Regions from separate parts of the Labrys sp. KB_33_2 genome, predicted to be linked through region 2. Evidence: predicted binding sites of a transcription regulator. Region 2 holds the regulator's gene; each other region holds the start of a gene.
The links. Region 2 encodes PhoB, which activates phosphate uptake and scavenging genes when phosphate is short. Its sites were predicted from a motif close to TGTCATNNANCTGTCAT; they were not measured.
Positions count from the first base shown of each region.

Region 1: AB4037_RS14185 (acetoacetate decarboxylase) is a predicted target of PhoB. The motif match lies at 1,627-1,643, and genes of this name have one in related genera.
Region 3: AB4037_RS13855 (RNA degradosome polyphosphate kinase) is a predicted target of PhoB. The motif match lies at 1,529-1,545, and genes of this name have one in related genera.
Region 4: AB4037_RS19280 (alkaline phosphatase D family protein) is a predicted target of PhoB. The motif match lies at 1,333-1,349, and genes of this name have one in related genera.

Region 1 is NZ_JBFREW010000007.1:43,621-47,359, forward strand. It holds gene AB4037_RS14175 (L,D-transpeptidase) at 114-698, shown strand; gene AB4037_RS14180 (3-hydroxybutyrate dehydrogenase) at 764-1,552, opposite strand; gene AB4037_RS14185 (acetoacetate decarboxylase) at 1,735-2,481, shown strand; gene AB4037_RS14190 (patatin-like phospholipase family protein) at 2,511-3,674, shown strand.
Region 2 is NZ_JBFREW010000001.1:30,301-34,039, forward strand. It holds gene AB4037_RS00130 (RNA polymerase sigma factor) at 1-27, shown strand, start outside; gene AB4037_RS00135 (hypothetical protein) at 46-783, opposite strand; gene phoB (phosphate regulon transcriptional regulator PhoB) at 924-1,625, opposite strand; gene phoU (phosphate signaling complex protein PhoU) at 1,639-2,358, opposite strand; gene pstB (phosphate ABC transporter ATP-binding protein PstB) at 2,394-3,221, opposite strand; gene pstA (phosphate ABC transporter permease PstA) at 3,218-3,739, opposite strand, start outside.
Region 3 is NZ_JBFREW010000006.1:334,777-338,515, forward strand. It holds gene AB4037_RS13855 (RNA degradosome polyphosphate kinase) at 1-1,297, opposite strand, end outside; gene AB4037_RS13860 (hypothetical protein) at 1,921-2,610, opposite strand; gene AB4037_RS13865 (AI-2E family transporter) at 2,607-3,704, opposite strand.
Region 4 is NZ_JBFREW010000010.1:321,511-325,249, forward strand. It holds gene AB4037_RS19275 (hypothetical protein) at 1-1,130, opposite strand, end outside; gene AB4037_RS19280 (alkaline phosphatase D family protein) at 1,393-2,973, shown strand; gene AB4037_RS19285 (malonate--CoA ligase) at 3,115-3,739, opposite strand, start outside.

The DNA.
Region 1 (3,739 bases), on a different contig from region 2:
GTTGCCTGTAAACACTCAGGCAACGATTGAAGAATCCAAAGATCGAAGCGCAGTTTATTGCGTCGACTACAATGAGATCGAAGAATTTCGATCGGACCATTCGGGGCTTCAACATGCGTCGTCTTTTGACCGGCCTGGTCTTGGTGTCGAGCTTGGGCATCGCCTCAAGCTCGGCGAATGCGGCCAGTATCTTCGAGAAATTGTTCGGCGGCCCACGCCAGCCCGCCAATGCCGGCGCCGTTGCCGCCGTCTCGCCGATTCCACGCGAGGTGGTGGCTTACAACGGTCGGGAGAAGCCCGGGACCATCGTGATCAATTCGCCGGAACGACGGCTTTATCTCGTGCTCGATGACGGCACGGCACTGCGTTATGGCGTTGGCGTCGGCCGCAAAGGCTTCGAATGGGGCGGTGCGCACCGCATCTCGCGCAAGGCGGAATGGCCGGGCTGGACCCCGCCCCCACAGATGCGCAAACGCCGGCCGGACTTGCCCGCCTACATGGCTGGCGGCATCCAGAACCCGCTTGGCGCCCGTGCGATGTATCTCGGTTCTTCGCTCTACCGCATCCATGGCTCGAACGAGCCGCAGACCATTGGCCAGGCCGTGTCGTCGGGCTGCATCCGCATGACCAATGACGACGTCACCGACCTCTACGATCGTGTAAAAGTCGGCACCCGCGTCGTTGTGGTCCGCGGCTGAATTTCGTGTCATCCCGGACGCGCTGCAGTATGAGATGCTGCGGCATAGATCCGGGATGACCCGTACTATTGCGCCGTCCAGCCTCCGTCGACCGGCAAGGTGGTGCCGGTAATCTGCCGGGCGGCATCGCTGCACAGGAAAACCGCGACAGCCGCGATCTCGTCGACCGTGACGAACTCCTTGGTCGGCTGAGCGGCCAGCAGGACATCGTGCTTGACCTGCTCCTCGGTCAGGCCCCGCGCCTTCATCGTGTCGGGGATCTGCTTTTCCACCAGCGGCGTCCAGACATAGCCGGGGGCGATGGCATTGGCGGTGATGCCGTGCTCTGCAACCTCGAGCGCCACCGTCTTGATCAGGCCGGTCACGCCATGCTTGGCGGCAACATAAGCCGATTTGAAAGGTGAGGCGACGAGCGCGTGGGCCGACGAGGTGTTGATGATGCGCCCCCATTTGCGCTCTTTCATGCCGGGTAGCACCGCCTTGATCGCATAAAAGGAGGCGATCAGGTTGATGCGGGTGATCGCCTCCCACTTGTCATCCGGAAACTCGTCGATCGGCGCGACATGCTGAATGCCGGCATTGTTGACCAGGATGTCCAGGCTGCCGAAGGCTTCCTCCGCCTCATGGATCATGGCGGTGATCTCCGCCCCAACCATCATGTTAGCGCCGCTGTAGCGGCACTTCACGCCGAAATCCTTCTCGATGCCGGCCCGCTCATGCTCGATGGCGTCTGCATCGCCGAAACCGTTGATGGTGATATTGGCCCCTTCGGCTGCGAGAGCGCGGGCGACGGCGAGGCCGATGCCGCTGGTCGAGCCGGTGACCAGGGCATTGCGGGAAGACAATTGGGCCATATTCATCTCATGAGACAGGAAGGCGGGAAGGCGCGGCATCGACGTGCCACCGGCCCGGAAGCTGGCACGGCCAGATGTCGCCCTTATTACAGTTCGGCCCTGTGCGCGGCGGACACGGACCTGTCATGCTGCCGTGCAACATAGCGGCGATCCCTTCCCTGCTTTCTCATGAAGGACATCCCGTGGACCAAGCCGACGTCGTCAAGCGCGCCTATGCCATGCCGCTGACCAATCCCTCCTTCCCGCCCGGCCCCTACCGCTTCTTCGATCGCGAATACATCATCATCACCTATCGCACGACGCGCGAGGCGCTGGAGGCCGTGGTTCCCGCGCCGCTGGAGATCGACGAGCCGCTGGTCAAATACGAGTTCATCCGCATGCCTGATTCAACCGGCTTCGGTGACTACACCGAGACAGGGCAGGTCATTCCCGTGCGTTACAAGGGCCAGCACGGTGCCTATGTGCATTCGATGTATCTGGACGACGATGCCCCCATTGCCGGTGGGCGCGAATTGTGGGGCTTTCCCAAGAAGCTGGCGACGCCCAGGATCGTGCATGAGGGCGAGGTCATCGTGGGGACGCTGCATTATGGCAGCGTGCTGTGCGCGACCGGGACCATGGGCTACAAGCATCGCCTTGCCGACCGGCAGGCCGTGCTGGACTCGCTCGCCGCGCCGAACTTCCTCATCAAGATCATCCCCCATGTCGACGGGTCGCCGCGGATCTGCGAACTCGTGCGCTACCACCTCACGGATGTGACGCTCAAGGAGGCCTGGACGGCCCCGGCAGCGCTGGAACTCCATGCCCATGTGATGGCCGACGTCAGCCGCCTGCCGGTGCTCGAAGTCGTCTCGGCCGTGCATTTCGTCGCCGACCTCACGCTCGGTCTCGGCGAGGTGGTGCACGACTATCTCGCCACCGCCCGCTGATCCTGCCTGTCTTACCGGAGTTTTCCATCGTGCTCGAACGCAACAGAGACAAGGCCGCGCGCGCCACCATCGAGGAAATCTCGGCGCAATATGATCGCATCGCCCTGGTGTTCCAGGGCGGCGGCGCGCTTGGTGCCTATCAGGCCGGTGTCTATGAGGCGCTGGCCAATGCCGGCTGCGAACCCAACTGGCTCTCCGGCGTCTCCATTGGCGCCATCAACGCCTCGATCATCGCCGGCAACGAGCCGCGTCACCGGCTGCAGCGGCTCGAGCAGTTCTGGCAGACGATCTCCGGCCGCAAGATCTGGGCCTACACGCCGGAAGGCGATCTGTTCCGCGACATCCGCAACCGCACCAGTTCCTGGATCACCATGTCGCAGGGCCAGCCCGGCTTCTTCAAGCCGCGCCTGCCCAATCCCTGGCTCGAACTCCCGGGTGCGGATGGCGCCACCAGCTTCTACGACACCTCGGAGTTGAAGCGGACGCTGGAAGAGGTCATCGACTTCGATATCCTCAACGACGGCCGCAAGCGCCTCAGTGTCGGCGCGGTCAACGTGCGGACCGGCAATTTCATCTATTTCGACACCGACCAGGTTCGCATCGGTCCCGAGCACATCATGGCCAGCGGTGCGCTGCCCCCTGCCTTTCCCGCCATCCGCATCGAAGGCGAATATTACTGGGATGGCGGCATCGTCTCCAACACGCCGCTGCAATATCTGCTCGACCAGGAAGAAGAGCGCAGTTCGTTGGTGTTCCAGGTCGATCTCTTCAGCGCCCGCGGTACCTTGCCGCGCAGCATGCCGGACGTGCTCTCGCGCCACAAGGACATCATGTATTCGAGCCGGACGCGGCAGAATACCGACAATTTCAAGCGTATCCATGGCATCAAGACTCATCTGATCGATGCGCTGAAGCGCCTGCCCAAGGACCTGCTGACGCCAGAGGAACAGGCGCTTATCGACAGCCACGCCAGGCTCGGCGTCGTCAACATCGTGCACCTGATCTATCAGCACAAGAATTACGAGGGTCACGCCAAGGACTATGAATTCTCGGGCACCTCGATGCGCGAGCATTGGGATATGGGGCTAGAAGACACCCAGCGCACGTTACGCCATCGCCAATGGCTGCTGCCGCCCAAGGACGCCGAGGGCGGCATGGCCATTCACGATCTCCATCGCGAGGATCCCGTCTGACGAGGCACTATCCCCCTCACCGGCCAATCGCCGTGTCGCCGGGCAGTGGTTGGTCTCCAGCAGGC
Region 2 (3,739 bases):
CAAGGGCGCCTGGCGGCTCTGGGCTGATATCGGCGCCTGCAGAAGCTATTGGGGATAGCGGCCATTGAAGGGCGGGGCCTCGATCCACCATTGCGGTGTATAGGCGCGCTTGATCGGGCAACGGATCAATGTGTCTTCATCGAGCCACAGCTGCCGCTCGGGGGCGGGGGTCATCACGATGGTTTCCGCCGTGCCGGAGCGGCCGCTTCGCAGGGCCTGGTCCTGCGCCGGCGAGCTGCCGCATCGAAGCTGCAGCGTCGCCTGGAACTTGGCGCTGGAAGGCTCCTCGCCATCGGCCTCGATGACCGCGCAATATTTGCCGTAGAGCTGGATGGCAGGACCGGCTGCCCGTAGAAGCTGCACGGAAACCCGGTTGCCTGGCGTCGCCCCCTGCTTGTCGCAGCCATCGTCCTGCAAGGCATAGATGCCGTCGGCATAGTTGCCCGCCCTCTGGGCATAGGACGTGCGCGTGGCGGGCGCGCGTCCGGCCTGCCTGACGGACAAGACGGTCCTGATCTGCCTGCTGCCATCGGGTGCGACCTCCACCATGGCCTCGACCTCGCATCGCGAGCCTTCCTTGCAGATACCGGCGACTTGCTCCTGCATGTCGCTGTCGGCTGCGATGAAGCAATCCTTGCCGATATAGGAGCCCGCCAAGCCGGAGCCGGTACCGAACTCGCCCGAACACAAGGTTTTCTTGAGCTTGGCCGCTGCGGCATCGCTGGGAAGCAGCGCCAACGAACTGGCAGTCAAAAGCGACGCGACGAGCAAGGAACGGATCATGGCAACCCCGGCATTTTCTTTGGCAAGTCGTCTTATCGCAAGCCTCTGAAATCGCCTAGATCGGGCGAGTACCGGGTACGTGATGCGACAAGGCCGGCGGCGAGCCGCCGGCCTTGTTGTCGGGCGATGAAATATCCGTCCTAGGCCTGCTTGGCGAAGGTCTCGTCGAAGGAATAGCCGGCGCCGCGAACCGTGCGGATCGGGTCGATCTCGCGCGTGCGGTTCATCGCCTTGCGCAGTCGCCCGACATGCACGTCGACCGTGCGCTCGTCGATATAGACGTCGCGGCCCCAGACGCTGTCGAGCAATTGCTCGCGTGCGAATACGCGTCCCGGCGCCTGCATCAGGAATTCGAGCAGGCGGAATTCGGTCGGGCCGAGGCGGATCTCGCGATTGCCGCGATGAACGCGCTTGGTCTCGCGGTCGAGGGAAATGTCACCGGCCTTGAGCAGGGAGGCGACGTGATCGGGCTTGGCCCGACGCAGCAGAGCGCGGACGCGGGCCGAGAGTTCCGGCACGGAGAAGGGCTTGACGACATAATCGTCGGCGCCGGTGGCCAGACCCCGCACACGCTCGGTTTCCTCGCCACGCGCCGTGAGCATGATCACGGGCAGGCGCTCGGTTTCCGGCCGCATGCGGATGCGCCGGCACAATTCGATACCCGACAACCCCGGCAGCATCCAGTCCAGCAATACCAGATCCGGCACGCTTTCGCGCAGGCGGATCTCGGCATCGTCACCGCGCGCCACACTGTCAACCTCATAGCCTTCGGCTTCGAGATTGTAGCGCAGCAGCAGGGTCAATGCTTCTTCGTCCTCGACGATCAGAACCTTGGGAGGCATGGCCTATCCCTTGTTACTTAGCCGGCACAGGAAGGTCGACGAGATCGGTGCTGTTGTCCGCCTTGGGCCGCTCGCCGGCCGGCGATTCACCGGTCACCAGGTAATGCACCGTCTCGGCGATGTTGGTGGCATGGTCGCCGATGCGCTCGATGTTCTTGGCGCAGAACAGCAGATGGGTGCAGAAGCCGATATTGCGCGGATCTTCCATCATGTAGGTCAGCAATTCGCGGAACAGCGAGGTGTACATCGCATCGATCTCGCCGTCCGAACTCCAGACCGAGAGCGCTTCTTCAACATTGCGCTGGGCGAAGGCGTCGAGGACCTGCTTGAGCTGCTCGAGCACCAGGTCAGCCATATGGTCGAAACCGCCGAAGAGCTGGGCCGGCTGCGCATGGCTGTGGATGGCGACCACGCGCTTGGCGACGTTCTTGCCGAGGTCGCCGATGCGTTCGAGATCGTTGGCCACCCGCAGGGCCGAGACGATTTCGCGCAGGTCGAGTGCCAGTGGCTGGCGCTTGGCGATGACCAGGATAGCCCGGTCCTCGACCTGGCGCTGGAGCTTGTCGATCGCCAGATCGAGCTCGATCACGGCCTTGGCGCGCTGGGTGTCGCGCTTGAGCAGGGCTTCGACGCTGTCGGCTACGCTCTTCTCTGCATAGCCACCCATTTCGGCGATCATGTTGCGCAATTCGCGCAATTCCTGATCGAAGGATGTAACGATGTGGTCGGACATGCCGCCTCCAAATGAATTCGACGCTGGCCGAGGGATCAGCCGAAGCGGCCGGTGATGTAATCCTGCGTACGGCTGTCGTTCGGGGTGGTGAACATCTTGTTGGTCTGGCCGACCTCGATGAGGTCACCCAGATAGAAGAAGGCCGTCACATCCGCGCAACGCGCCGCCTGCTGCATATTGTGCGTGACGATGACGATGGTGAAGTCCCGCTTCAATTCGTCGATCAGTTCCTCGATCTTGGCGGTCGAGATCGGATCGAGCGCGGAGGTCGGCTCGTCCAGCAGCACGACTTCGGGCTTCACCGCGATGGTGCGGGCGATGCACAGGCGCTGCTGCTGGCCACCGGACATGCCGAGCGCAGAGGCGTGCAGGCGGTCCTTGACCTCGTTCCACAGGGCGGCCTTGGTCAGGCACCATTCGACGCGCTGATCCATTTCCGCCTTGGAGATCGACTCATGCAGGCGCACGCCGAAGGCGATGTTGTCATAGATCGACATCGGGAAGGGCGTGGGCTTCTGGAACACCATGCCGATGCGGGCGCGCAGCACTGCAGGATCGATCTCCTTGCCGATGACGTTCTGACCATCGAGCAGCACGCGGCCCTTGGCAGTCTGGCCCGGATAGAGGTCGTACATGCGGTTGAGCACGCGCAGCAGGGTGGACTTGCCGCAGCCGGAAGGGCCGATCATGGCCGTGACCTGCCGGTCGATCATGTCGAGATTGATGCCCTTGAGCGCATGCTTCTCGCCATAGAAGAAGTCGAGATTCTCGACCTTGAGCTTCACGGCGGCGGCTGGATTGGCGATGGGGCGTTCGGCAACCGCGATGGAGGCTTGTGGAGTAGCGGACATGGGATCACTCATTTCTTGGGAGCGAGCACGAAGCGGGTCAGAATATTGAGCGCCAACACGCCGGCGGTGATGAGGAGGGCGCCGCTCCAGGCCACCGAGACGGCCTTGGGGTCGGGATAAGGCGCGAGCTGGTAGATGGCGGCCGGCAAGCTGGCAAAGGCATTGCCGAGGTTGAGCGACCAGTTGGAATTGCCGAAGGCTGTCAGCAGCAGGGGTGCGGTCTCGCCGGCGGCGCGGGCCAGGGCCAGCAGGATGCCGGTGACGATACCGGTGCGGGCCGAGCGCCAGGTCACGGAGGTGATGACCTTCCACATCGGCGACCCCAGCGCGAAGGCGGCTTCGCGCAGGCTGATCGGCACCAGGGCCAGCATGTCCTCGGTGGTGCGCACGACCACCGGCAGGATGATGATGGCGAGGGCGACCACGCCGGCCCAGCCGGAGAAGCCGCCCGTCGTCACCACGATCATCTGGTAGACGAACAGGCCGATCAGGATGGACGGCGCCGAAAGCAGGATGTCGTTGATGAAGCG
Region 3 (3,739 bases), on a different contig from region 2:
CGAGGTCGCGCGCCCAGCGTATGTTGGCTTCCTCGTCGAAGCGCGCCTTCAGTTCCACCAGCGCCGTCACCGATTTGCCGGCCTCGGCCGCCTCGGCGAGTGCCTTGACGATCGGGCTGTTGGAGGAGGTGCGATAGAGTGTCTGCTTGATGGCAACCACATTAGGATCGCGCGCCGCCTGGTTGAGAAACTGCACCACGACGTCAAAGGATTCGTAGGGATGGTGCACCAGGATGTCCTTCTGCCGGATGGCGGCGAAGGCATCGGCCCCATGATCGCGGATACGCTCGGGCGAACGCGGCGAATAGGGCTTGAATTTGAGGTCCGGACGGTCGAGCCCGACGAGTTGCGACAATTCGTTGAGGGCGAGCATACCCTCGACGCGAAAGACCGCGTCGTCGGCGACATCGAGTTCCTCGGTGACGAATTGGCGGATGCTGTCGGGCATGCCGGCTTCGATCTCAAGGCGGATCACCACGCCGCGCCGGCGCTGTTTCAACGCCGTCTCAAACAGTAGCACCAGGTCTTCGGCCTCTTCCTCGACTTCCAGATCCGAGTCGCGGATGACGCGGAAGGAGCCCTGCCCTTTCACGGTGTAGCCGGGAAACAGCTTGGCGATGAACAGCACCGCCAGATTTTCGAGCGTGATGTAGCGGGCCGCCCCTGTCTCGGCGAAATCCGGCAGGCGGATGAAGCGCTCCACCTTGTGCGGCGCGCGGATCAGGGCGTTCAACATGCGCCCGTCGCTGACGCGTTTGAGCTGCAGGGCGATGGTGAAGCCGAGATTGGGGATGAAGGGGAACGGATGGGCCGGATCCACCGCCAGCGGGGTGAGGATCGGAAAGATGTAGCTGAGGAAATAATCGTCCAGCCAGGCGCGCTCCGCCTTGGACAGATCGCGCGGCTCGGTGATCACGATGCCTTCGAGCAACAGGTCGTCGCGCAACTCGGTCCAGCGTTTCTGCTGGTCGCTGGCAAGCTTGGATACGGCCTCGCCGATCTTGACGAGCTGTTCGGCCGGCGACAGGCCATCGGGGCTGCGCGCCGTAACGTCCTCTCGCACCTGGCCGATCAGGCCGGCGACGCGCACCATGAAGAACTCGTCGAGATTGCTGGCCGAGATCGATAGGAAGCGCAACTGCTCAAGCAGAGGGTGGCTCTTGTTGGACGCCTCCTCCAGCACGCGGCGATTGAATTGCAGCCAGGAAATTTCGCGGTTGATGAAGCGATCCGGGCTGACGCGCAGTGCGATCGGGTCCTGAGCAGGAGCCGCCTCGCGCGCCGTCTCGCCTCGCATCACACTCTCTTCCGCCGTCTGTGCCGTGCTGGTCATGGTCAATGGCGCTCGCTATGTCCCGGAGCAAAGCGCGTTTAGACGGAAACGCTTGTTTGCTCTCGCTCTCTGGTTCGACGCGTCTTTGCGATTCTTGACGATGCCGTCAAATCGTAAAACGCTTTAGGCCGGCGTTACAGGTCCCGCCGGTCGGAATCGCCGCCCGTCATGGGGAAATCTGCTTAGGCCGCCTATATGACAATGCTGTCACATAAAATGACCACCATGGGGAAAATTCGCAAAACTCCTCCGCATCGCTTGTAGAACCGCCCGGCCAGGAACAACAAAATCGAGTGCCGGAACCTGTCGACCTCGGCGGCGATGATCGTCAAGATCGCCGGTACCAACGGGTCGTCCCTGGACTAGGCATGTTCATGGAAACCGGCGAATGGTCGGGCGGGGAGATCCGGAGCATCGGTCCGTTCGTGTTCGAACTTCACCATGAAAACGCAAAGTTCCCCTGTCCATATCGTCGGAGCGGCGTCTTTCGCTGGCGGCCAACTCTAGATGAACACCGTGGGCCAGTGCGTCCGTCTGCGATAGAGCTCGCACAATGACGGGCGGACCGCGACGAGGCGCCATCGACCTCACTCATCGTCCAGCGGAGAAGCAAGCACTTCCTTGAGCAGTTCAGCGGCCAGTGCCCGCGTGATGCGGCGGCCGCGCGAAAGACCTTCGCGATCGAGCACGGCGACGACCTGGCGCGCTGCGGCAAAGGAGCGCTCGATGCGCCGGACGAGGAAGTCGACCAGGCTCGAATCGACGATGAGCTGGCGATCGAGGAAGAGCTTTACCAGCAGCATGCGGAAGAGATCATCGTCGGGCGTGGCGATGGTCAACGCCGTCATGGCCCTGAGGCGCGAGATGAGGTCGGGAAGCGTCAGGCCCCAGCGTTCGGGCGGCTCATGGGCGGTGATCAGCAGCGAGGCGCCGGCCTCGCCGGTGAGGTTGAGCAGATGGAAAAGCGCCGTCTCGTCGACGCCGCGTCCTGCATCCTCGATCACCACCGCCTTGTGCGAAACCAGTTCGGGAACGCTTTCTTCCCCGAGCGCCTCGCCTGCCAGGGTGACCGCACCCGCCAGCTTGGACCAGATTGCCGCCAGATGGCTCTTGCCCGAGCCGCTCGGGCCGATCAGCAGAGCACGGCGGGAAGGCCAGTCCGGCCAGCGTTCCATGAAGGCATAGGCCGCCTCGTTGGAGGGCGAGACCAGGAAATCCTCACGGGCGAACGAGACCTGCAAAGGCAGATCGAGTGCCAATTGGCGGGGTGTCGTCACGACGAATGGTCCGAAGAGAGAGAGCCATCGTGGTTGACATGACCGGTGTAGTATTGGCTGGCGAGGTAGCTCGAGAGGGCAAAGCGCACCAGGACACCGATCGCCGCCGCCACCGGCACGGCGACCAGCAGGCCGATGAAGCCGAACAGGCTGCCGGCTGCCAGCAGGGCAAACATCAGCCAGACAGGATGCAGGCCTACCGAGCCGCCGACCAGCCGGGGCGAGAGAACATAGCCTTCGAGGATCTGCCCCGCCGCGAAGAGGAGGGCGACATAAACAGGCAAATGCCAGTCGGGCCAGACCTGGACCAGTGCCACGCTGACGGTGACGACGAAGCCCAGAATCGAACCGACATAGGGAATGAAGGAAGCAAGGCCAGTGCACAGTCCGATCAGGAAGCCGAAACTGACGCCGAGCAGCGTGAGGCCGGAACCGTAGAACAGGCCGAGCAGGAGGCAGACCGTTGCCTGGCCCCGCACGAAGCCTGCGATGGCGGCGTCGATATCACGGAAGATGCCGCGGATGGCCTCGACATGGTCGCGCGGCAGCCAACTGTCGACGCGCGCCACCATGTTGTCCCAGTCGAGCAGAATGTAGAAGGCCACCACCGGCGTGACGATGAGAACGCTGATCACCCCGATGACCGCCTGGCTGCCCGACCAGATCGAGGAGACGAAGGTGCCGAGAAGCTGGGCGCCCTGCCCGACATAGTCACCGAGCGATTTCTGGATGTTCTGCAGCCTCTCGGCGAAGATCCCGCCAAGCCAGCCCTGGTTGAGCTCACCGAGAATGCGCTGCATGGACGCGACGATGCTCGGCAGCCGCTCGCGCAAGCCGTTGAACTGCTCGCCGAGCATCGGCACCACCAGGAGGATGGCCAGCACGATGACGAAGATGAAGCCGAGCAGAATGACGGAGGCGGCGGCCCAGCGCGGCAAGCCGAGGCTCTCCAGCCTGTCGGCGACGGGGTCGAGGAAATAGGCGATCGCGAGGCCGCCAATAAAGGGCAGCAACATGCCCTGAAGCAGCCAGACCAGCGCGACGAACAAGGCCAGCGCGCCGAGCCAGAAGAACACCTGCCTTTGAAGGCTCATCCACACGCTCCTGAAGCTCGATCCAAACCGTTCTC
Region 4 (3,739 bases), on a different contig from region 2:
AAGGTGAGCTTGGGCTGGTTCGCCAGAAGCAAGGGCATCAGCACCGCTTTTAAGGCGTCGGCCTGGGCGGGTTTTGCATCGGTGCCAGCCTCGATCATCTTGCCGGCGATCGTCTCGAGATCGAGCCCTGTCAGGTTGAAATCGAGGGTAGCTTTTTCCGGCACCAGGGACTTGGCCCAGTCTGGCATCATGCCGTCCGGCAGGACGAGACCGTTCATGGCCAGATTCAGGCCGACATTGCTTGTCTTCACCAAGCCGTTCGAGGCGAGATTGGTATCCACCGAGGCAATCTTGATGATGCCCTTGGGCGTCCCCACCGTCATGTTGTCATAGCGGATCTGCGCCGTCAGCGTTTGCCACAATGGCAATACGGCCTTCAGCTTGGCCCGCGCCTGCTCCTGGGCCGCCTTGCCATTGTCGCCAGCCTTGCGGGCCGCGAAATAGGCGAGGGCCTGCATGAACTGCGGGCTGCTGAAGCCACTGGCTGCGAAGGTCTCGTGCACGCGATCGGCGCGCAGCACCATGGGAGGGGCAGGGTTGGCCGGATCTTTGACGGTGACCGTCTCGACGAGGTCCAGGAGGTCGCCCGTCATGTTCAGGTCCGTCTTGCTGGCATCCCCCACCTTTCCGGTGATGGTGAAATCGATCTTGCCGATGCTAGCGTCGATGTCCTCGATGGGCGAGCGCATGGTGAAGACGGCCGACTCGCAGCTCATTGTTTGATCGGTGAATTGCACGGCCTTGGGGTCGAAAACGCCCTTTCCGATGCAATTCTTCAGGCGCTGGACCAGTTCGCTCTGAGGGCCGGCCTTTCCTGATTTGTAGGTGAAATCGAGCGAAGGCGTGGTCTGCTCGAAGATGTATTTGCCACCTCCCTGCGGCGTAAGGCGGGTGGCAAGCGGACCGAAGCTGAATTGTGCACCGTCAGCAGGCAGGCCGAGCTTGCTGCTGCTGAGATCGTAGACGAGATCGTAGCTGTCGCCATTGGGCTTGACCGTGACAATACCCTTCTCGATCACTTTCGGGCCAAGATAGCGAGCAATCTCTTCTCGGATCGCCTTGGCTCCCTGCTCGGTGGCAGGTTCTGCCATTGCCGGCGGCGAGACCAACCCGATCAGTGCGACGCTCACCAGCATTGCCTTGCGCGCAACACGGTGCTTACGCTCAGATTTCTTCAAGAAAGTCATAAAATACCCGGTCTGCTGCATGGAAGATCCCCGTCTCCCTATGCCATAACCCGATGCGCGCCGCCTGTGAATTTTTGCTGCAGGCCCCCGCATGAGACCCGTTCATCGCCCCTCTCGAGCACAGTTTACAATTCCTCCAACTATTTGACATGCCTCTGTCATGTCGGTGGCCAAGAAGGAGCGCAATTCAAGCCGGAGAGTCGCCATGCGCTTCATCGAAAGACCTTTGTCCCGCCGCCGCTTCCTGACCGCAACCGCCGCAACCGGCCTTCTCGGTGCAACGGGTTCGCTGGCGATGCCGGGGGTCTCCCGTGCCGCCGATCGTCCCCAGGTTACGGCCGGCCTGCAGTCGGGCGACGTAGCCGGCGACAGAGCCGTGCTGTGGTCGCGCACCGACCGCCCAGCCAATGCGATCTTCGAATGGTCGACCACCGAGAGTTTCAAGACCGTGAACCGGCTGCCGATGGTGACGGCCTCCCCCGAGACGGACTACACCGTGAAGATCCTGGCGGAAGGCCTGCCGGCGGACCAGGAGATCTTCTACCGCGTGCGCTTCCAGGATCTCGCCCATACCGGCGTCGAGAGCGAGGTCGTCACCGGACATCTGCGCTCGGCTCCGGCCGGGCTGCGTGACGTCTCCTTCGTCTGGTCCGGCGATACCGCCGGCCAGGGCTGGGGCATCGATGCCGACCGTGGCGGCATGAAGATCTATTCGGCCATGCTCAAGCACAACCCGGATTTCTTCATCCATTCCGGTGACAACATCTATGCCGACGGCGTGATCAAGCCCGAGGTGAAGCTGCCTGACGGCACCATCTGGAAGAACATCGTCACGCCGGAAAAGTCCAAGGTCGCCGAGACCCTCGACGAATATCGCGGACAGTACAAATACAACCTCATGGACAAGAATTTCCGCGCGCTCTATCAGCAGGTTCCTGTCATCACCCAGTGGGACGACCATGAGGTGACCAACAACTGGTCGTCCTCCAAGGACCTGCTCAGCGACGATCGCTACAAGGAAAAGTCGATTGCGGCCCTGGCGGCGCGCGCCGCACAGGCCTTCCACGAATATATGCCGATCGCCACCACTTTGGCCGAGCCGCGCCGGGTCTATCGCAAGATCCCCTATGGCCCGCTGCTCGACGTCTTCATGCTCGACATGCGCACCTATCGCGGCCCCAACGGCGACAATCTGCAGACCACGGAAGGTGGGGAAGCCGCCTTCCTCGGCGCCGAGCAGCTTGCCTGGCTCAAGCGCGAACTCGCCAACTCCAAGGCGACCTGGAAGGTGATCGCCGCCGACATGCCGCTCGCTCTGGTGGTGTGGGACAAGGCCGACCAGAAGAAGGGCTTCGAAGCCGTCTCCAACAACGACAATGGCAAGCCACTCGGCCGCGAGCTCGAATTCGCCGATCTCCTGCGCTTCATCAAGGCGGCCGGCGTGAAGAACACGGTGTGGCTGACGGCCGACGTCCACTACACCGCGGCCCATTACTACAACCCGGACAAGGCGGCTTTCCAGGACTTCGATCCCTTCTGGGAGTTCGTCTCCGGCCCGCTCCACTCGGGCACCTTCGGCCCGAACGACCTCGACATGACCTTCGGGCCCGAGCTCAAATATGTGAAGGCGCCGGAAGGCGGCCAGCAGAACCTGTCGCCCGCGGCCGGCCTGCAGTTCTTCGGCCATGTCGCCATCGCCGCCGACACGCGGGTGATGACCGTCACCTTGCGCGACGCCGCCGATGCCTCGCTCTGGTCGACCCAGCTCGAGCCGAAGCTCGGCTGAGTGTCATCCCGCACGCGGTGCAGCATGCAATGCTGCGCCGCAGATGCGGGACCGCATCGAGATATGGCCTCATCCGACTTGCGATCCCGGACCTGCGCTGCATCACTTCGTGCTGCAACGCGTCCGGGATGACAATATCGATCACCCCCGCGCGTAAAGATCGCGATAGGTCGTCTGCAGCACGTTCTTCTGGACCTTGCCCATGGTGTTGCGCGGCAATTCGTCGACGAAGAGCACGCGCTTGGGCTGCTTGAACTTGGCGAGGCGCCCTTCCAGGGTCTGAAGGATCGTTCGTTCCTCCACGGTGGCGCCGGGCTTGCGCACCACGATGGCCGTCACGCCCTCGCCGAAATCGGCATGCGGCACGCCGATGACGGCGCTCTCGAACACGCCGGGAATGCCATCGATTTCCGTCTCGACTTCCTTGGGATAGACGTTGTAGCCGCCGGTGATCACCAGGTCCTTGCCACGTCCGACGATGTGGACATAACCCTGGGCATCGATCTTGCCGAGGTCGCCGGTGATGAAGAAGCCGTCGGGCCGGAATTCCGACTTGGTCTTTTCCGGCATGCGCCAATAGCCCTTGAACACGTTGGGGCCCTTCACCTCGATCATGCCGATCTCGCCTTGCAGCAAGGCCTCGCCCGTCTCGGGCCTGGCGATGCGCAGCGAGATGCCCGGCAGCGGCATGCCGACGGCACCGGCCACGCGCGCCCCGTCATAGGGGTTGGAGGTGATCATGTTGGTTTCGGTCATGCCATAGCGT